One region of the Rhizobium sp. BK176 genome, then DNA from elsewhere that is predicted to be linked to it. Evidence: predicted binding sites of a transcription regulator. Region 1 holds the regulator's gene; each other region holds the start of a gene.
The links. Region 1 encodes LexA, which represses DNA repair genes until DNA is damaged. Its sites were predicted from a motif close to TGTTCNNNNTGTGTTCNG; they were not measured.
Positions count from the first base shown of each region.

Region 1 (5,269 bases):
AGGATGCGGTCGAGGTGAAACCAGGATCGTAAGTGAAGGAAGCCGTGTTCTTGTAGAGGGCGCCGATATCGATGACATCAGGACCGATCGTGCCGCTCTTGACGGCGAGATCGACTGATTTGTCACCGATTTTCAGTGTTGCGCTTTGTTCCGTCATTCTGATCCTCCAAACTGGCGGGTGGCGCCATAAAAGCGCCATAGGGTTAAGCGTCGTCGATGATTGCTATATGATCGCGCGCCTAATGCCAAGTTACCGTGATGCCATTTTGTGCATCGCAGTATCAACTTTTGGGCACTGCTGCGATGAGCCCTGCGCATAGCAGAAGCCGATGATAATCCTTGGCTTTTCAGCGTTCAGATTTTCCTTCAGATTTCAATCGATTATTATTGCCCGACGCCTCGATAGCTTGCATTGTGGTTGCAAGGGCGGCTGTTTTTTGGCGCAAATGCATGCCGGGGTTGAAGCCATTTGAAGTAACGAAGGCCGTGCCTGCCGCGGATGCTTCCGCGCGTGCAGCGGAGCCGTCTCTCCTGTTGAATCGATCGGCCGCCAAGCTGTTGCCGGCCATGCGCACGCAGTCCTCCATCGCGTGGCCGACACGGATCAAAGCTGCGACACGGGACTGGGCTTCATGGCTCCAAGGTTCCGCGACAGCGGAGATGGAACATGGACGGTTGTTTCTGTTCTCGCCGGTCTTCCTCGGAGCCGGCGCCGTCCTCTGGTTCGAACTCGCAAGTGACCCTCCCACGATGCGCTTGATGGCATGGGTTGTTGTGTTGGCACCTGTTGCAATGGCGGCGGGCCAAGGGCGTCCGTTTGTCCGGAGTTCAGCACTGGCCGGCTTGCTTTGCGTCGCGGGAATGCTTTCGGCCCAATACGAAACGCGGAGCAGGGCGACCGTCATACTGGATACGCCCGTCACCACAACGATCACTGGTCGGGTCGAGCGTCGGGAGGGGGATGGCGCGGGTCGTTGGCGCTATATCCTCTCCATTTCCGCCACTCAGTCGCCTCAGATTAGGCGGCCGCCAGACCGGGTTTCAGTCGTCGCGCGTGGGCAGAAAGAACCGTTCGAAATCGGGGAGTGGTTGACGGGACGGGCACGATTGACCCCGCCTGCGGGACCGGCGCTGCCTGGGCTCAACGACTTCGCCTTCAGCGCCTATTTCGACGAGATTGGCGCGAACGGTTTCTTTTATGGTTCGCCAAGCGTTTCAATGCCGCCAGCGGTCGGCACACCATCGATTTCGGAGCGCGGAGCCAACTGGCTGGATGGTCTTCGAAGCGGAATTGGAGACCGCATCCGTGGAATCCTGCCGGGCGACACCGGCGCCTTTGCGGCGTCGCTTGTCACCGACGAGCGGCGCGCGATCTCGCGGGAAACCACCGACGCGCTGCGACAGGCGGGTCTGGCGCATATCGTGGCAATCTCCGGTCTCAACATGGCGCTCTCCGCGGGTATCTTCTTCGTCGGCCTACGCCAACTGCTGAGCCTGTTTCCATCCGTTACGCAGGCGTACCCGACCAAGAAGATTGCAGCTGCTGGCGCGCTCGTCGCCCTGACAGCCTATTACATGATCTCGGGCTTTGCGGTCTCGGCAGAGCGAGCCTTCATCATGATGGCGATCATGCTGGCCGCTGTATTCTTCGACAGGCCGTCAATCAGTCTGCGCAACATTGCCCTATCGGCTTGGGTGATTCTGCTCTTGTCTCCATCCGAGGCGCTAGGCGCGAGCTTCCAGATGTCATTTGCGGCGACTCTTGCGCTGGTTGCCGGTTATGCGATGTGGTCGAAGCGAGCCGCGCGCGAACATCCCTTGCTGCAAGTCAGGGCAGTGAAGCCCGTAGTTTTTGTCGCACGCTTCTTTGCTGGCATCCTCCTTTCCTCAATGATCGGAGGCTTCTCGACCGCGCTCTTTGCAGTCGAACATTTCCATCGGCTCAGCGCTTATGGATTGCCCGCAAATCTCATGGCCATGCCGGTAATCTCCTTCGTGGTGATGCCTATGGGCATGTTCGCGATGCTGCTGACGCCGTTTGGCCTCGATATCGTTCCCTGGAAAATCGCCGGCTTCGGGCTCGAAATTGTGATCGCCATTGCAAAGATGGTCTCGGGATGGGGCGGCAACGTCGATATCGGCCGATTGCCGGTTTGGTACTTTCCTGTCGCCGTCGCAGGCTTCCTCGTGCTTGCGCTTCTGCGCACCAGACTGCGGTACCTCGGCGCTGTTGCGATCGCGTTGGCAACTCTGCTCGTTGTGCTCGCGCCGTCCAGACCGGCGCCAGATTTCATCATTGCCGAGGATGGCGGTCTCGTCGCGATTGTCGACAATCAGGTTATTGCTTCCAACCGGACGCGCCCACCCGACTTCATTTTCGACCAATGGCGAAGGGCTCTGGTTGCGGAGCAAGCCCGGCCGCCGCTCCTGATAGAGGGTGTCAAACCAGTCCGCCGGCGAGACGGCGACGGCAAGCCTCGGAGGCTCTCGGCCGACGAATTGCATAACGCTCGCAACGCGTTGCGGCAGGTCGTTGCGAGAGGCGTTGAGAACCGTTTCGTCTGCCTGAAAGGCGCTTGGTGCACAGCGGCGCACGACAGCGGCTACGTTCTGACGATCATCGAAGATCCCGCCTACGTCGGCGCTGCCTGCGACACCGCCGACATCGTCGTTACGCCCGCTCGTCTGCGCGCAAACGAATGCCGGTCAGGTGCATTGTTGTTCACGGGCGAAACCTTGCGCCGCTCGGGTGCGGCAGAGATACGAATAGACGAACAGGGAACGCCTGTCGTGACGACGGCCTATACGACACTTGACCGGCCCTGGATGCGGCATCGGGCATACAATTGGCGAAGCGGCACCTTCGACGGAGAGCCGCCTGTCTTTAGTGATAGCGGCGAATGAGGCCGACCAGCTTGCCCTGAACCTTGACGCGATCGGGTCCGAAAATACGCGTTTCATAAGCCGGGTTCGCAGCTTCAAGCGCGATCGAAGCGCCCTTGCGGCGGAAGCGCTTGAGGGTTGCTTCCTCGTCATCGACAAGTGCGACAACAATGTCGCCGGCGTTGGCGGTGCTGCCGTTGCGGATAATCACCGTATCGCCGTCGAAGATGCCGGCCTCGATCATCGAGTCTCCCTTCACCTCGAGCGCATAATGCTCGCCTGGGCCAAGCATGTCGGCCGGAACCGTGATGTCGTGCGTATTGTTCTGGATTGCAGAAATTGGCACGCCTGCAGCGATCCGCCCCATAACAGGTACAGAGGCCGAATTGCCATTGTCCGCATGCGCGGCCGGCTTTGGCGGCGCCACCGGTTGAGGTTTGCCAAGGCTGCCCTCGATCACGCTCGGCGAGAAACCGCGGCGCGGCTGGAGACTGGGATTATATGCCTCTGGCAGCTTGATGACCTCCAAAGCGCGGGCTCGATTCGGCAGTCGGCGAATGAAGCCGCGTTCTTCCAGCGCCGTAATCAGGCGGTGGATGCCCGACTTCGACGCGAGATCGAGAGCGTCCTTCATTTCGTCGAAAGATGGGGGGACACCGGACTCCTTCATTCGTTCGTGAATGAAGAGAAGAAGCTCCTGTTGCTTGCGCGTCAGCATCGAAGTTGAACCCCAGAGTTGTGAAACAAAGCCAGAACAGACACTATATGTTCCATATGTGTTCTGCAAGTACCTAAATTTTCGTAAAACTTGCCTGCAACTTGTTCAGTTTTTGCGTCGCTTTTGAGTGAATGCGGAGAAGGGGGTTGCATTGTTCTCTTGCCCGGCGCACATCTTCGCAAATCCCCGGGGAGTTTGCCATGAGCGAAGCACATCCGCTGGACCACATTGTGCTGCCGGTGTCCAACATCAGGCTTGCGCGCGAGCGCCTCGGAATGCTGGGATTCACCGTCGCGCCAGATGCGCGGCACCCGTTCGGAACAGAGAACGCCTGTATCTTCTTCGCCGACGAAACTTATCTGGAGCCGCTGGGCGTCGCCAGCCTCGAACTGCACGAGGCGTCGGCGAGGAAGGGCAACGTCTTCACCGCGCGTGACCGTGCCTTTCGGTTTCGATGCGGCGAGGATGGACTGTCCGCAGTTGTCTTCGCGACGGGGGACGCCGACCGCGACCACGCTAGATTCCTTGCGGAGAAGATCAACGGCGGTGAGATGCTGCAGTTCGAGCGGCCGATGAAGATGCCCGACGGCTCGGAAGCCATTGCTGCATTCAAACTCGCGTTCGCAGTTGACCTGCGCGCACCTGATTTCTTTTTTTTCACCTGCCAGAGGGTCAATCCGCTGCCTGCCGATCGAAGGGCGCTGCAAGTGCACCCAAATGGCGTGGGCGGGATCGCGGAGATCGTTCTTGGCGCGCCGGACCCAAAGGCGTTTGCGCCATTTGTGCGCGCCGCGGCGCACGGCCTGACGGTGATCAACGAGGCCTTTGGTGTGAGTGTTGCAACGCCCAACGCCAGGATCATCGTTCTGTCCCCCGATGGACTGGATGCCTACTTCGATATTTCTGCACCCTCAGACGATCGCGGCCTGCGCGGCGTTGCCGTTGTTTTCAAGGTCGGTGATCTCGCCGTGACAGAAGCGCATTTGGCTGCTAACGGGATGACCTACACGCGCAAGAACAATCGAATTCTGGTGAAGGCAGCGCCCGGGCAGGGTGCGCTCTTCGCCTTCGAGGAGAAACGATGAGCCAGACAAATTCCGAAGTCGCGGTCGGCGAAGGCGCCGGCCGCGTCACCTTTTCGAATACCGGCAAGCTGTCGCTGATTGCCGGACCGTGTCAGATGGAGAGCCGCGAGCATGCGTTCATGGTCGCCGGTGTATTGAAGGAGCTTTGCGACAAGCTTGGTATCGGCCTTGTCTACAAGTCCTCCTTTGACAAGGCGAACCGGACATCGCTCTCCGCTCAGCGCGGCATCGGCCTTGATAAGGCGCTGGAGGTTTTTTCCGACCTCAAGAAGGAATACGGTTTTCCTGTCCTGACCGACATCCATACCGAGGAGCAGTGCACCGAGGTGGCGACGGTCGTCGACGTCCTGCAGATCCCGGCCTTTCTCAGTCGCCAGACAGACCTGCTGGTCGCAGCCGCCAAAACCGGTCGCACAATCAACGTCAAGAAGGGCCAGTTCCTTGCCCCTTGGGATATGAAGAATGTCTTGAACAAGCTCAATTCCAGCGGCAACCCGAATATCCTGCTTTGCGAGCGCGGCGCTTCCTTCGGCTACAACACGCTGGTCTCCGATATGCGCTCGCTGCCGATCATGGCGGCGAT
Region 1 covers NZ_JANUBV010000021.1:37,456-42,724, forward strand. Annotated here, with positions in the region: gene gltA (citrate synthase) at 1-157, opposite strand, end outside; gene FHT76_RS34235 (ComEC/Rec2 family competence protein) at 451-2,904, shown strand; gene lexA (transcriptional repressor LexA) at 2,885-3,601, opposite strand; gene FHT76_RS34245 (VOC family protein) at 3,802-4,686, shown strand; gene kdsA (3-deoxy-8-phosphooctulonate synthase) at 4,683-5,269, shown strand, end outside.

Region 2 (5,269 bases), on a different contig from region 1:
CTTCGCTGCGGGCACCTGGGCCAGCTGGCGCGTGGACAGTTACGTGCGCAAGGTTGCGTTCCTGAGGAAGCCGTTCCCGAAGCCGGTCGCGCTCGCCTACCGGCTGAAGAGCCTGTTGCGCGGCGACGTCCAAAAGAGCGGCATCGCCGCCTGACGATTTCCCGTCCCGCCACAACGAAGCCGTTGATTGACGTTGCTTTCGGGGCATCCGCAGCCTACATCTGTCCGCATCAGCTAAGGGACGGAAATGGCTAAGATCAGGAATGTAGCGGTCCAGATGGACCATGTCGCCGGCATCAATATCGCGGGCGATTCCACATTTGCGATGAGCCTGGAAGCGCAGGCTCGCGGCTACAAGCTTTTCCATTACACGCCTGAGCGCCTGAGCTTCCGGGACGGCAATCTGTACGCCACGGTGGAGCCGATGGTGTTGCGCGACGTCAAGGGCGATCATTTCGAGCTCGGGGCGCCCGAACGCGTCGACCTTTCCACCATGGACGTGATCCTGCTTCGCCAGGATCCGCCGTTCGACATGGCCTATATCACCTCGACCCACCTGCTGGAGCGGATCCATCCGAAGACGCTGGTCGTCAATGATCCGGCCTGGGTTCGGAACTCTCCCGAAAAGATCTTCGTCACCGAATTTGCCGATCTGATGCCGAAGACGCTGATCACCAAGGATGCAGCGGAAATTCGCCGCTTCCGAGACGAGATGGGCGACATTATCCTGAAGCCGCTCTACGGCAACGGCGGCGCCGGCGTTTTTCATTCGACAAAGGACGACCGCAACCTGTCGTCCCTGCTAGAAATGTTCGGTCAACTCTTCCGTGAACCTTTCATTGCGCAGCAGTACCTTCCTGATGTTCGCAAGGGCGACAAGCGCATCCTGCTCGTCGACGGCGAGCCCGTCGGCGCCATCAATCGCGTGCCCGCCGAGCACGACAGCCGTTCCAACATGCATGTCGGAGGACGCGCCGAGGCGACTGAACTGACGGCCCGCGAGATCGAAATCTGCAAGCGCATCGGCCCTGCGCTGAAGGAACGCGGCTTCCTCTTCGTCGGCATTGACGTCATCGGCGACTACATGACGGAGATCAACGTCACCTCGCCGACCGGCATCCGCGAAGTGCGCAAATTTGGCGGTTTCGATATCGCCGCCCTGCTGTGGGATGCGATCGAGCAGAAGCGCTAGGCATCGTTTTGTTGCCGCGCGCTGAGAACGGGCGCGCGGTTTTGCGGACATTTCGTCTCTTCCGGATGCTCCCGCTCGATACGGTCGGGACACGTCGGCCGGTTTGTTCCGCCTATGCAACCTGCCACAACCTACCCACAGCGTTGGCTTGAATCTGTTCTTTTATTGTTCTTGTTTCATTCCTGTTTCTATGCAAGATTGCAATTGGCGACAATGATGCGTCGTTAAACTGCAGTGTAGTGGGTTGCGGCACAGGGGATGGGGCATGGTCGCACGCGTCAGCACGGTTGCATTTCAGGGTATTGAGGGTGTTCCGGTCGAGGTCCAGGTCATGGTCGCGCCCGGCCGGGTCGTCACCCAGATCGTCGGCCTTCCCGATAAGGCGGTGGCAGAAAGCCGCGAGCGCGTTCACGCCGCGCTGCACGCCTCGGGCCTGGCCCTCCCGGCCAAGAAGATTACTGTCAACCTGGCGCCGGCGGACCTGCCCAAGGAAGGCTCTCATTTCGACCTGCCGATCGCCCTTGGCCTGATGGCCGCCTTGGGCGCCATTCCGGCGGATGCACTCTCCGACTACGTGGTGATTGGCGAACTCAATCTGGATGGGACGATCGCCCCCGTCGCCGGGGCGCTGCCGGCCGCGATTGGCGCCAACGCCATCGGCAAGGGATTGATTTGCCCGGCCGAAAGCGGCGCGGAGGCGGCCTGGGCGGGACCGGATATCGACATCCTCGCGCCGCGCAGCCTGATCGCGCTCGCCAATCATTTTCGCGGCACCCAGGTTATCTCCCGTCCAGAACCCTCGATCCGCGCCAATACGGTCAGCCTGCCTGATCTTGCCGATATCAAGGGGCAGGAAAGCGCCAAGCGGGCGCTGGAAGTGGCGGCGGCCGGTGGCCACAATCTCCTGATGGTCGGTCCGCCCGGCTCCGGAAAATCCATGCTTGCAGCGCGTTTGCCCTCGATCCTACCGCCGCTTTCCGCTGCCGAGCTTCTGGAAGTGTCGATGATCCATTCGGTAGCCGGACAATTATCCGGCGGGAAGCTCTCGGATCGACGCCCCTTCCGTACGCCGCATCATTCCGCCACCATGGCAGCCCTCGTCGGCGGCGGTGTGCGCGCCAAGCCCGGCGAGGCGTCGCTAGCCCACCATGGCGTTCTGTTTCTCGATGAGTTTCCCGAGTTTTCGCCGCAGGCGCTCGATGCTCTGCGGCAACCGCTCGAAACAGGCGAATGCATCATCGCCCGCGCCAATCATCGTGTGGCCTATCCGGCCAACATCCAGCTCGTCGCGGCGATGAACCCCTGTCGCTGCGGCATGGCCGGCGAACCCGGCCATAGTTGCGTACGCGGTCCACGCTGCATGACGGACTATCAGTCGCGCATTTCAGGCCCGCTAATGGATCGCATCGACATCCGCATCGATGTTCCGGCTGTCTCCGCCTTCGATCTCATTCGGCCGATGCCTGCTGAAAGGAGCGTGGATATCGCCCGCCGCGTCGCCCGTGCGCGCGAGATTCAGCGGGATCGCTTCAAGGCGGCGACCCCGGGGGCAATCGGGACCAACGCCCGCTGCTCGACCGCCATGATCGAGACATACGCCGCACCGGATGCTTCCGGCCTGCAGTTGCTCCGCGACGCAGCCGAAAAAATGAAGTTCTCGGCGCGCGGATATCATCGTGTCCTGAAGGTGGCGCGCACCCTGGCAGATCTCGATGGCAATGAGATGGTGGGTCGCATCCACCTCGCCGAGGCGATCTCCTATCGCATCGCCGGCGAACGTCTGACCACGCCCGCCTGAAACGAAAGGGGGGCGCCCGCCGAGAGCGCCCCGCGTCAGGAATGCCGGCTTAGCCGCCAAGCCCCTCAAACAGGGCCGTGGAGAGATAACGTTCGGCAAAGGATGGGATGATCACGACGATGTTTTTCCCCGCGTTCTCCTCACGGCTGCCGATTTTGATTGCGGCGGCCAAGGCTGCGCCCGAGGAAATGCCGACCGGCACGCCTTCCAGCCTGGCAACCTCGCGGGCAAGGTCAAGCGCTTCGGGGCTGCTGACCGTGACGATTTCGTCGTAGATGTGGGTATCGAGGATCGCCGGCGCGAAGCCTGCGCCGATGCCCTGGATCTTGTGCGGACCCGGCTGGCCGCCGGAAAGGACGGGAGATTCCGCAGGTTCGACGGCGACGACCTTGAAGCCAGGCTTCTTCGATTTCAGCACCTGGCCCGCGCCGGTGATGGTGCCGCCGGTGCCGATGCCGGCAACCAGGATATCGACCGCACCGTCGGTATCGTTCCAGATCTCCTCGGCTGTCGTGCGGCGGTGGATTTCTGGATTGGCAGGATTTTCGAACTGCTGCGGGATAATCGCATCGGGGAGTGTCGCCGCCAATTCCTCGGCCTTGGCGATCGCGCCCTTCATTCCCTTCGGACCTTCGGTGAGCACGAGTTCGGCGCCGAGCAGTGCCAGCATCTTGCGGCGCTCGACGGACATGGTTTCCGGCATCGTCAGGATCAGTTTGTATCCCTTGGCCGCCGCGGCAAAGGCGAGCGCAATTCCGGTATTGCCCGATGTCGGCTCGATCAGGGTCGTCTTGCCGGGCGAAATCTTGCCCTGTGACTCCAGCGACTCGATCATTGCGACGCCGATGCGGTCCTTCACGGAAGCAATCGGATTGAAGAATTCCAGCTTCGCCAGGAGGTTCGCTTTGACGCCCTTCGCCTTCGCGAGCTTGTCGAGCCGCACAATTGGCGTGTCACCGATGGTCTCGGTGATCGAGGAATAGATGCGGCCGCGGCCCGGTTTCTTCGACATTAGGCTCTCCCTTGGTGAAATGTGCGGAGAGAATAGGGTCAAAGATGGATGGAGGCCAGTGTGGGTTCATCCGCCAGAAGCGGTCAGGCGAGAAAAAATCCTTTAGGAACCGGGCTTTGTCGAATGAATTTTTCAGGCCGCGCGGGTGGCGATGAAGGCGGCCGTGCCGGCGAGAATACCTGCCGCCGTCTTGTTCAGCGCCGCCAGCGCACGCGGTTGCTTCAGCATCATGCGGGCGCGTGACGCAAGCAGCATATAAGGGACCAAAACCACAAGCAGGACGACGAAGGTGGTTGTCAAAAGGACACCATATTCACGAAGCCCGATGCTGTTGATGTCGATCAAAGTCGGCACCAGTGCGACATAGAAGAGCATGGTTTTGGGATTGCCGAGTGTTACCAGCAGGCCGGACAGGAAGCTCATGCCGACATTGCTCGCCTTCCTGGCCGCGATGTCGTGGGGCAGCAACCCGGCCGTCCAGAGCTTGTAAGCGATGTAGCAGAGATAAAGCGCACCGGCGATCTTGATGACAATGAAGAGTTCGGTGAACGTCTGCGCCACGAAAGCGAGGCCGAGAATGACGGCAGTGAGATAGGTCATATCACCAAGCACTAGACCGAGGCCCATAAAAAATGTCTCGCGAAAATTCGAGCCGAGTGCGCGCGCGACGATCGCCGTGATGCCCGGTCCGGGGATGGCGGCAGCGATGAAAAGGGCTGCAGCATATGCAAAAAGGGCGGTGAAGGACATGGTGCAAGCTCCTGCTTCAGACGCCTTCTACGCCTGCAAACGGGGGATTTCAAGGATGTGACGCTCTGTCACTAGGCTGCAGTGCATAGCCGCTATTGACGCTTGTTGTGACGGTTCTAGTTCCAAGGCGGGGTCGAAGCTGTGAAGGCCGGCATCGCGCCAACAACCAAATCCGAGGGGCAATGGGCAATGAACCCTCCATACCGACCAATACCTACTGTTCGCCAAAGGAGATATCGATGAGCCTCAACGCAGCCGAAAAGCGCAAACTCGCCCCACTTGCCACTCCGACGGACCTGAAAGGCAATGCCATCCAGGACATCTCGGCCGCTTTAGCGGCGCTGCTGGCAGACGTCTTCGCGCTCTACATGAAGACCAAGAATTTCCACTGGCATATGTCGGGGCCGCATTTCCGCGACTATCACCTGATGCTCGACGAACAGGCTGAGCAGATCTTTGCCACGACCGACGCGATTGCCGAGCGCGCCCGCAAGATCGGCGGAACGACGTTGCGCTC
Region 2 covers NZ_JANUBV010000004.1:53,826-59,094, forward strand. Annotated here, with positions in the region: gene FHT76_RS15665 (cupin domain-containing protein) at 1-154, shown strand, start outside; gene gshB (glutathione synthase) at 248-1,192, shown strand; gene FHT76_RS15675 (YifB family Mg chelatase-like AAA ATPase) at 1,458-2,990, shown strand; gene cysK (cysteine synthase A) at 3,040-4,002, opposite strand; gene FHT76_RS15685 (LysE family translocator) at 4,135-4,752, opposite strand; gene FHT76_RS15690 (Dps family protein) at 4,992-5,269, shown strand, end outside.
Region 2: the regulator LexA is predicted to act here: its motif matches at 1,348-1,365, upstream of FHT76_RS15675 (YifB family Mg chelatase-like AAA ATPase).

Region 3 (5,269 bases), on a different contig from region 1:
CAGTTCCATCACCTGCTGCCGGAATTCTCTGCGATCGAGAATATCATGATGCCGCAGATGATCGCCGGGTTGCCGCGCAAGGAGGCGAAGGAACGAGCCGGCCAGTTGCTCGACTACATGCGTATCGGCCATCGCGGTGCGCACCGCCCCGGGGAGCTTTCCGGTGGCGAGCAACAGCGCGTGGCGATTGCCCGTGCCGTCGCCAATGCGCCAAGCCTGCTTCTGGCGGATGAGCCAACGGGCAACCTCGATCCAGAAACGGCGAGCTATGTCTTTGACGCACTGGAGGCGCTGGTGCGCCAATCAGGCCTGGCGGCACTCATCGCCACCCATAATCATGAACTCGCCGGGCGCATGGACCGCCGCGTCACGATCACCGACGGCAAGGTCGTGGATTTCTGATCAGGGCTGGATGAGACCGCCACGGTAGTCCAGTTCATAGGCCCTGCGCTCATTCACGACGATCACTTCACGACCGCTGAAATGGCTGCAGTCGCCTGTGTTTTGATCGGCATAGAAACCGAAAGCATGCTCGAATTCCATGCCGCCGAGAAAACGTCGGTACTCGGCATACATTTTTGACAGTGCAGCCTTAATCACCGTTCCCGCTCTTTTCCCGTCGATCAACGAATGCTCGACGATGCGTCCGAAGTAGTTCATCGCCCAGACCGGTTCGCCGTCCAGCCAAACCACTTCTTGCCCGGCGAAATCGGCGCCGCCGAAATAGCTGTCGAGATAGCGCCACTGTCCACGCTGATAACCGATGTCATGCGATCCTGTCCGGCAGGCGGGTGCAGGGGTTCCGCCGCCAACATAGGTACGGGCCTTCGCCTCAACGATGAACCGGTTCAATGCAGCAATATCCATGACCTATCCCCCTCGTTCGGCAACGTCTCAAAAAGACTGCCAGTTGTAAAGAACAAAAAGGGAACATGCTTCACTGGCCGCAGATGGATTGCCCGGTCTCGTTGTTCCATTCAGCGATCGGGAGGACACGTGGCTCGGCTTTGACGTCCTTGCCATCCTTCTGCAACTTCCCGGTCAACGCGTTGTAGTCGCAGGAGCCGGCGGCATTCGGGTCGAGCGTGTCGTAGTGATTGTAGGTATAGCCGGCGACGACAAACTGCTCGTTGCGGTAGGCCACTGTCAGCGTCTGGTCCCAGCGGTCGCGTCCGATCGCACTGTTCTGTGAGTGGATGGCGATCGAGGATTTGCCAATGGCTTTCAATGACGGTTCCTGCCCGAAGACGCCATTGGCATTGGTGCTGCCCCAAATCTTGTCGGGCGCGGTAAGCGAAAGTCGCAGAAGCTCGTGATCGCTGTCGCGAAGGTAAAGGTAGATGCCGATCTGATCGTCGCTGGCGTCATCTTCCGGAGCAACCAGCAGCGCGAGATCCTCATGCCCGTCGCCGTCCCAATCGCCCGTCGTCGCGTCAATGATGCGCGCGGGATCGATTTGTTCGGCCCGAGCGGTAAACGCTGCCGACCAAGCCAATCCAACAATTAAGACAAACTTAAGCATGCTTTTCTCCCCGTGCCATGCAGCCAGCAGAGCGGAAAAGAATCCTGTTGACAATAGAACAAGGGCGGAACAAACTGAAAACATAAGAGAACAGGAGAGCCAAATGACTGACATGATCCGTGATATCGCAGCATTCACCTCCATCGCAATGTTCGTTGCCAGCTTCTCGCTGATCTGCATGGCAATGTAAGAATTCAGGGGACCGCATGGCTGCCATGCGGTCCGAACCCGATCGCTTCTCTGGACATCGACCCCTCAATGCTGAGAATAGACCTGATTGATTCAGGTGATCGGAAGGCATGTTATGGCGGGTGCGGAGAAAGACGCGGCAAGCGGTTTTATCGGTGGCACGCCAGGCTTCGTTCACCTGCGGGTTCACTCAGCCTACTCGCTGCTTGAAGGCGCGCTGCCACTCAAGAAGATTCTCTACAAGGCGTCGGGCGACAGTCAGCCGGCGATCGCGATCACCGATACGAACAATCTGTTCGTCGCCCTCGAATTTTCGCAGAAGGCGATGGATGAGGGGCTGCAGCCGATCATTGGCTGCCAGGTCTCGATCGATATGGAAGACAGTCTTGAGACGGAACGGCGAGGCGGCCAGCAGGCACTCGTCAAGCTCCCGTCGCTGGTGCTCTTGGCGGCCACCGATGCCGGCTACGAGCGATTGGTGGACCTTGTCAGCCGCGCCTATCTCGGCGGTGAGGGCAACGGTCAATCGATTCACATTCGCGCCTCTTGGCTCGATGAGATCGGTACCGGCGGTCTGATCGCTCTGACCGGCGCCTTGACGGGGCCGATCGACATGGCGCTTAAGGACGGGCATACCGCCCAGGCGGAAGCACGCCTTCTGCTGCTGAAGCGCCATTTCGGCGACCGGCTTTATGTAGAGCTGCAGCGGCACGGCACCTACGACAAGCGCCACGAGCAGAAGGTGGTCGGCCTTGCCTACGAGTATGACCTGCCGCTGGTCGCCACCAATGAAGCCTTCTTCCCGACCCGTGAGGACTATGATGCGCACGACGCCCTGATGGCCGTCGCCCACAACGCCATTGTCTCGGATGATACCCGATTCCGCCTGACACCCGATCACTACCTGAAGAGCCGCGCCGAAATGGCCAAGCTGTTCGCGGACCTGCCTGAAGCCTTGGAAAATACCGTCGAGATCGCCCGGCGCTGCTCCTTCATCCTGAAGACACGCAAGCCGATCTTGCCGCGCTTCACCGGCGCGACGGCCGATCCCGAGGAGGCCGAACGCGAAGAGGCTCTGGAATTGCGCAGGCAGGCAGAGGAGGGGCTGGACAATCGCCTAGCCACACTCGGCATGTCGCCCGGCTATGAGGAGAAGGACTACCGGGAACGCCTGGAATTCGAACTCAGCGTTATCGAGCGCATGAAGTTCCCTGGCTACTTCCTCATCGTTTCGGACTTCATCAAATGGGCAAAGCAGCATGACATCCCCGTCGGCCCGGGCCGTGGCTCGGGTGCGGGCTCGCTCGTCGCCTACGCACTGACCATCACTGACGTTGATCCGCTGCGTTTCTCGCTGCTCTTCGAACGCTTCCTCAACCCGGAACGCGTCTCGATGCCGGACTTCGATATCGACTTTTGCCAGGATCGCCGCGAAGAGGTGATCCGCTATGTGCAGCGCAAATACGGCCGCGAGCAGGTGGCGCAGATCATCACCTTCGGTTCGCTGCAGGCACGCGCGGCTTTGCGAGACGTGGGTCGCGTGCTGGAGATGCCTTACGGTCAGGTCGACAAGATCTGTAAGCTGGTGCCGAACAATCCGGCCAATCCGACGCCTTTGTCGAAGGCGATCGAGGAAGAGCCTAAGCTGCAGGAAGAGGCCGACAAGGAGCCCGTCGTAGCCCGCCTGCTCGATATCGCACAGAAGATCGAAGGTCTCTACCGTCACGCCTCCACCCACGCCGCCGGTATCGTCATCGGCGACCGTCCGCTGTCGAAGCTGGTGCCGATGTACCGCGATCCGCGGTCCGACATGCCGGTCACGCAGTTCAACATGAAGTGGGTCGAGCAGGCCGGCCTGGTCAAGTTCGACTTCCTCGGACTGAAGACACTAACGACGTTGAAGGTCGCCGTCGATTTCGTCACCAAGCGCGGCATCAAGGTCGACCTTGCATCGATCCCGCTCGACGACAAGCTGACCTACGAGATGCTCTCGCGCGGCGAAACCGTCGGCGTGTTCCAGGTGGAAAGTGCGGGAATGCGCAAGGCGCTGATCGGCATGAAGCCGGACTGCATCGAGGACATCATCGCGCTCGTGGCCCTGTATCGTCCAGGCCCGATGGAAAACATCCCGACCTACAACGCCCGCAAGCACGGCGAGGAGGAGATCGAGTCGATCCATCCGACGATCGATTACCTGCTGAAGGAAACGCAGGGCGTTATCGTTTACCAGGAACAGGTGATGCAGATCGCCCAGGTCCTGTCGGGTTACTCGCTCGGCGAAGCCGACCTTCTGCGCCGCGCCATGGGTAAGAAGATCAAGGCGGAGATGGACCAGCAGCGCGAGCGCTTCGTCGTCGGTGCCGTGAAGAACGGCGTCTCGAAGCCGCAGGCTGACAACATCTTCGAGCTGCTCGCAAAGTTCGCGAACTACGGCTTCAACAAGTCGCACGCCGCCGCCTACGCGATCGTCTCCTATCAGACCGCCTACATGAAGGCGCATTACCCGGTCGAGTTCCTCGCCGCCTCGATGACGCTCGATATGTCGAATACCGAAAAGGTCAACGACTTCCGCCAAGACGCCAAGCGCCTCGTGATCGAGGTGATTCCGCCGTCGGTTCAGACCTCTTTCCGCCACTTCGAAACCGGCGACAACCGAATCTACTACGCGCTGGCGGCGCTGAAGGGTGTCGGGGAATCTGCCGTAGATCATATCGTGGAGGTGCGCGGTGGCACGCCATTCGCGAGCCTGGAGGATTTCTGCCTGCGCATCGATCCCAAGCAGGTAAACCGCCGCGTGCTCGAAAGCCTGATTTTCGCCGGCGCCTTCGATTGCTTTGGGCTCGATCGGGCGCAACTGGCAGGCGGGCTCGACCGGATCATGGGCTACGCGCAGCGTGCGCAGGAAAACAAGCTGAGCGGCCAGTCGGATATCTTCGGCAGCGCTTTGTCGTCAGGCCCGGAGAAAATCTCGCTGCCGCCGTTTTCGCCGTGGCTGGCCTCGGAGAAGCTGCTCAAGGAGTTTCAGGTCCTTGGCTTCTATCTGACGGCGCATCCGCTCGACAGCTATCAGAGCATTCTGCAGAAGATGCGCGTTCAGACCTTTGCGGAGTTTTCGGCCGCAGTGAAGCAGGGAGCGAGCAACGGCCGCCTCGCGGGCACCGTCATCTCGAAGCAGGAGCGCAAGACGCGAACCGGCAACAAGATGGGCATCATCGTGTTCTCAGATTCCTCTGGGCAGTTCGAAGCCGTCCTATTCTCCGAGATGCTGAACCAATACCGTGACGTGTTGGAATCCGGGAAGTCCTTCGTGATTACGGCGACGGGGGAGGAACGGCCGGAAGGCATCGGCCTTCGCTTGCAGACGATACAATCGCTTGAGGAGAAGTCTCTGCAGATGCAGAAGGCTCTGCGCGTCTATGTGCGCGATTCCGGGCCGCTGCGCGCCGTCGCTGCACACCTGAACGCCAAGGGCGACGGCCTGGTTTCCTTCATCGTCATCAAGGAGGAGGGCAAGCGCGAGGTGGAGGTCGAGCTTCCGCAGAAGTATCGCATCACGCC
Region 3 covers NZ_JANUBV010000009.1:176,960-182,228, forward strand. Annotated here, with positions in the region: gene FHT76_RS24850 (ABC transporter ATP-binding protein) at 1-402, shown strand, start outside; gene FHT76_RS24855 (DUF5680 domain-containing protein) at 403-867, opposite strand; gene FHT76_RS24860 (hypothetical protein) at 938-1,522, opposite strand; gene dnaE (DNA polymerase III subunit alpha) at 1,827-5,269, shown strand, end outside.
Region 3: the regulator LexA is predicted to act here: its motif matches at 1,588-1,605, upstream of dnaE (DNA polymerase III subunit alpha).

Region 4 (5,269 bases), on a different contig from region 1:
GTCAGGCGTTCCGTCTGTAAAAACCAGACGGGCTCCCGGCTGGAAACGGATCGGATCGGGAATGATGTCCTTCTTCTCGCGCTCCTCCAGAAGCCCGGCTCTCATTCGTTCGAACTTTTTCCGGATCGCCTCTGCCTGGGCATGGGCCCGGACGACACCCGCAACTGAATTTCGGTCGGCAATGCCAAGGCCTCCAAGCTTCAGAACGGCAGCCTGAACGATCATCTCCTCGGGCTTGGAGGCGCCCTCCAGAAAGGAGAAATTGCTCCTTGCGCCGATTTCGAAGAAGGCGGACATCAGGCAATGATCCCATGCATGAACCAGCTCTGTGCGGTGTCCCGCTCATAATGGCCCTGGCGATAGATCCAGAAGCGACGTCCCTTATCGTCCTCGATCCGGAAATAGTCTCGATCCGCAGCTTCCGCACCATCTAGCCACCATTCCGTTGCCAGTCGCTCCGGTCCCTCGCTCTTCAAGACACGGTGCTGCATGCGTCGCCAATGAAAGCTCGCTGGTGCGCCATCGGGAATTTCGATGGCAAAGGCCTCCATCGGCTCCGCTTTCCGCAATAGCCGGATGGGCCGCTCGCTCCTGGCCGGCGGTGGATGTCCCTCCCGGGTTTTCGGGGCGGACAGATGATCGATCGCTGGCACTGTAACGGAGGCTCTTTCCGGTATGTGGCTCTCCCGCAATTGGAAGGTTTGCAGGCAGTCTTCTCCAAGGCGGGCGGAAACCCGATCCACGAAGGCAGCAAGAGAGGCATCCTTCTGCTGGCGGTGTTCGAAATCCCCCTGCGAGGTCACGAAGTCCTCGTGCAGGAGTACGTTGAGACGAAGGATCTCGAATCCGTAACCGGCATCGAAATCGTCGTGAATTGCCTGCAGGCGTTCGGCAAAGAGGGCGGCGATGCGGTTGGGCTCCCGCAAGGGCTGCGCGGTTCCGGCAGAAATCCGAAACACCTTGCCGTCGACACGGAACAGCACCAGTTCGAAGATGCGGCCGCCGGCGCCACGCGCTTCGAGCAAGGGCTTCAGGGAGACGGCAATCTGGTCGGTGAGCGCAAGGATATCGTCTTCGGCCGCGATCGGCTCAATCAGGCGACGTTCGACCGAGAGGCTTGCGACGGGCAGGCGTGGAGAAACCGGTTCCTCATCGGTTCCAAGCGCCTGATCGAGTCTCAAGAGCACCGTTCCGCCAAAGCGGCGGGTGAGCGGGGCGCGCGGCGCGGTCAGCAAATCGCCGACATATTTAAGGCCCATCTTGTTCAGGCCTCCTATCGTTTCTTCCTCTAGACGCAAGGCCGCGACGGGCAAGGGGGCCAGCGCCTGTTCGGCCTCTCCATACTCGATGATGCCGCCTTGGCCGAAACGGCTGATGGCCCAGGACAATCCAGGTGAGGAAGAGATCGCGCCGCGGGCGTCAATTCCCATCTGGAAGAGTCTTGCGAGAATATCCTTGAGAAGGGACGTCTCACCACCGAACAGATGGGCGCAGCCGGTTATGTCCAGAAACAGGCCATCCACGCCATCGAGAGCGACAAGCGGAGTGTAGCGATCGCACCAATCGGCAATCGCTTCCAGGAAGCGCCGGTTGGCGGCCGGGTCGTCCTCGATCACATCAAGCGTGGGGTGGATGGCGCGGGCTTCGGCGACGCCCATGTGCTTTCGGAGATTGAGGGTTTCGGCTGCCTCGTCCAGCGCTGTGAGCCGCATGGTATTGTTGAGACGGCTAGAACAGACGATCGGTGCGGCCTCAGGACGTCCGCGCGAACGCCAGGAGAGCCCCCATTTCTTTCTTGATATCCGGTCGGTTGGAAGATGTGGAAAGTGGAGTGCCAGAATGCGTTGCGCGTTCGTCTGGAAGGCGAGGGTCGACTGATCGGGAGACGGCGAAAAAACGGCGGTCATGAGGGTTCCACTCCAGTAGAAAGGAGAGGGGAGCCGGGTTGCGGCTCTTCTCCAGGGTGAGATGAAAAACCGGATTGCCGATGCTACCGCCCAGCATCGTGCCATCCGGCAAGGGTCGCGCCTGTGCCGGCGCGGGTGCCACAAGGAAGCGGAAGCAAGCGCTGCTGGCTTCTTCCTCTCCAGCTTGCCGCAACAGGAAAAGCGGGCGTTTAGATGCTTTCGCCCGCAAGCTCAAACGACGGCTTTCCGTCAGGCCGAAGGGCTTCGGATTGCCGCGAACCTCCAGAATCGTCGCAGGAAAGACGCCGCTTTCGACTGCGGCCTCGGCAAGCCAAAGGGCATCTTCAAGCTTGCGTGGGCTGGCATAGAAGAACTGGTCCGGTTTCAGGCCGAAATCGCGCAGGCCCACGGCGTAGGGGACGCCTGCTTCCATCGTGGAAACGATGTCTGCGATCCAGAGGATCGGCAGCGAAGCACTGTGGCTCTCTTCCACTTGGCGCTGCAGCATGGCGGCAAGCGCCAGCATGAAGCCACTGCCAGCGCCGGCTTCGCGTAAGAGGTCGGAACGAACCTCGGTGATCCCGTCGAGCGGCAGGCCGCCATCAACTGCCTCGTCGAGCGCGGGGATTCCAAGAGGAAGACGCAGGCCACTGTCGTTGTTGGTGGAGAGGTCCCTTTCGGCCAAGGCTTCGCCTTGCGCTGCAGCCAAGGCCGGCGCGGGCTTTCCTTCAAGCTTTGCAATGGTTTCGCGGAGCGCAAAAAGCCGCTCGCGCGTCACGGCCGACTGTGCCATGACGTTCTCCAAGTCTCATATGTTCCTGTTATGTTCTTATGGATTCCAGAGGCGGGCGAAAGAGTCAACAGGCATTCGATGTGAATTTATTCCTGCCTTTGATTCCGCTCTCGAAAATCGTACGCAAAGGTTCTATATGGGCGGCAAAGGAAGGGAATTTTTATGGCCCGCATAGACCAGAGCGATAATTGGCAGGATCGCCACGCTCCGACGATCAGTACTTTCGAGTCGTTGGCAATGGAGGCGTACAGCCACCTGCCGGAAGAGTTTCGCTCACTGACCACCAATCTGACGATCGAGATCGAGGACTTCCCTGACGACGACGTGTTCGAGGACATGGCGCTGGAAACGCCGTTCGACCTTCTCGGCCTCTTTGAAGGCCGAGGCATCTCCGAGCGTTTCACAATGGAAACCGGCGAATTGCCGAACCGTATCCGCCTCTACCGGCGGCCGATCCTCGACTACTGGGCCGAGAACGATGAGACGCTGGGCGACATCATTACTCACGTCCTCATCCATGAGATCGGCCACCATTTCGGTCTTAGCGACGACGACATGGAACGGATCGAGGCGAGCGCCGAAGAGGCGGCCGAACGCTAAGCCTTCGCTTACTGTTCGGACAGCTTCATGTCCGGGTGGTAATCCTTGCCTTCGACTTCCTTGACGATCGCCTGAGCACAAATCACCTGGCCGGTCTGGGTGTTGAAGGTCAGCGACGGCGAGCCGTTCAACGACCAGCCCTTGTTGAGGGCGTCGGTTACGCGGTGACAGAAAGCGGCATCATCCTGGCCGGTCAGAAGGCGATAAAGCTTCATCTAAAGTCGTCTTTCACTTCGCCGTTTGGCGTTCTGCAATCAGGCGGGCTTTATGAACCAGACTTTCCGCCTGGACAAGGTGTAGCCGCTCGATCATCCGACCATTGGCATTGATGACATTCAGGCCATCTGCAGCGGGGTCGGCAAAGGCGGCGATGATCGCCTCCGCCTCGGCAATTGCCGCCTCATCCGGGCCGAAATGCCGGTTGGCGGCTTCGATCTGAGCCGGGTGAATCAGCATCTTACCGTCGAAGCCCATGGCGCGGGCGTGCGCGCATTCGGCATCGAAGGCATCGGCATCCTTGAAATCGTTGAAGACGCTGTCGATCGCGTCGAGGCCATAGGCGCGCACGGCAAGTACCACCTGCATCAACCAGGGCACGAGATAGGTACGGCCCGGCTGTGGCAGGACGCCGGTCTGCTTGCGCAGGTCGTTGAGGCCGACGACGAAACAATCGAGCCGTGAGCCAGGCGTGCGCCCAGCTTCGGCAATCGCGGCCGCGTTCAGAATGCCACGGGGTGTTTCGATCATCGCCCAGATGCGGAGGCTTTCCGGCGCGTCGGCATCGGCAAGCCGGTCGCTTATGGACATCACATCCTGAGGCTCGTCCACTTTCGGCAGGAGTACGGCATCCGGCTCCAGTGCCAATACCAGTTCGATGTCCGCATTTCCGAATGTGGAATCCAGCGCATTGATGCGGATGATCCGCTCCTTGTTCACAAGAGGAGCGCCCGAAAAAAAGGCCTTTAGATTCTCGCGGGCTTCCTCCTTCCGTTCCGGGGCCACGGAGTCCTCGAGATCGAAGATGACGGCGTCGCAATCGAGCGCATGAGTCTTTTCCAGGGCGCGCGCATTGATGGCAGGGACGCTCAGCACCGAGCGGCGCAGGTTCAAGGAACGAGTCGGAGAATTGCGGGTCATCACAAATGTGTGCCAAGCTTTATGACAGGTGGCAAGACAACAAAAAGCCATGCTCACCTTGCAGAGAAAGAAAAGAAGGACCACATTCCTTTCCGAAGAAAGGTCTAAAACCATGCAAAGCATTCGTTCCGTCTTCCTCCTGCTCGCAGGCATCACCGCCTTCGTTGCGCTGGCGTTCGTCACATTTTCCGTGACGCTGGCAGTCGGTGGTATCCTGACGGTGCTTATGGTTGGCCGCGCGCTTTCGCTGAAGATGAAGCCGGCACCGGTCCGCGCCACAGCCAAGGCAAAACCACATTCCGGCGAGAACATGCGCATCTGGAATGACGGGCGCGGCACGATCATCGACCTCTAATCTCAGGTCGCTTCCAGAAAAATTTTGCATCGCTGTCGGCTCGACTGATCTTCCCGCGTCTTTGAAAGGTCAGGGTTTTACCCGAACCAATCAAATCATGGAGGACAGTATGGATACTGCAACGGAAACCGGCACGATGAAGATGCCACCGGTCAAGAATGGCTTGCTGCCTTATGTCACGGTCGACGGCGCGCTGAAGGCCGCAGAATTCTACAAGCGTGCATTTGGTGCTGAGGAGGCGTTTGTCGTCCCGCCTGACGAAAACGGGCGGACGATGCATGTCCACCTCTACATCAACGGAAGCTCGTTGATGCTTTGTGATGCCTATCCCGAGCATGGTCATCCCTTTGAAAAGCATCAGGGCTTCACGCTTCAGCTTGTTATCGACGACATCGATTTCTGGTGGGACCGCGCCGTTGCCGCCGGCGCCGAGGTGATCCTACCCGTCCAGCTGATGTTCTGGGGTGATCGATACGG
Region 4 covers NZ_JANUBV010000003.1:159,431-164,699, forward strand. Annotated here, with positions in the region: gene FHT76_RS13495 (error-prone DNA polymerase) at 1-297, opposite strand, end outside; gene FHT76_RS13500 (DNA polymerase Y family protein) at 297-1,841, opposite strand; gene FHT76_RS13505 (ImuA family protein) at 1,753-2,700, opposite strand; gene FHT76_RS13510 (metallopeptidase family protein) at 2,863-3,300, shown strand; gene FHT76_RS13515 (DUF1737 domain-containing protein) at 3,309-3,515, opposite strand; gene FHT76_RS13520 (CoA ester lyase) at 3,529-4,437, opposite strand; gene FHT76_RS13525 (hypothetical protein) at 4,550-4,792, shown strand; gene FHT76_RS13530 (glyoxalase/bleomycin resistance/extradiol dioxygenase family protein) at 4,902-5,269, shown strand, end outside.
Region 4: the regulator LexA is predicted to act here: its motif matches at 2,721-2,738, upstream of FHT76_RS13505 (ImuA family protein).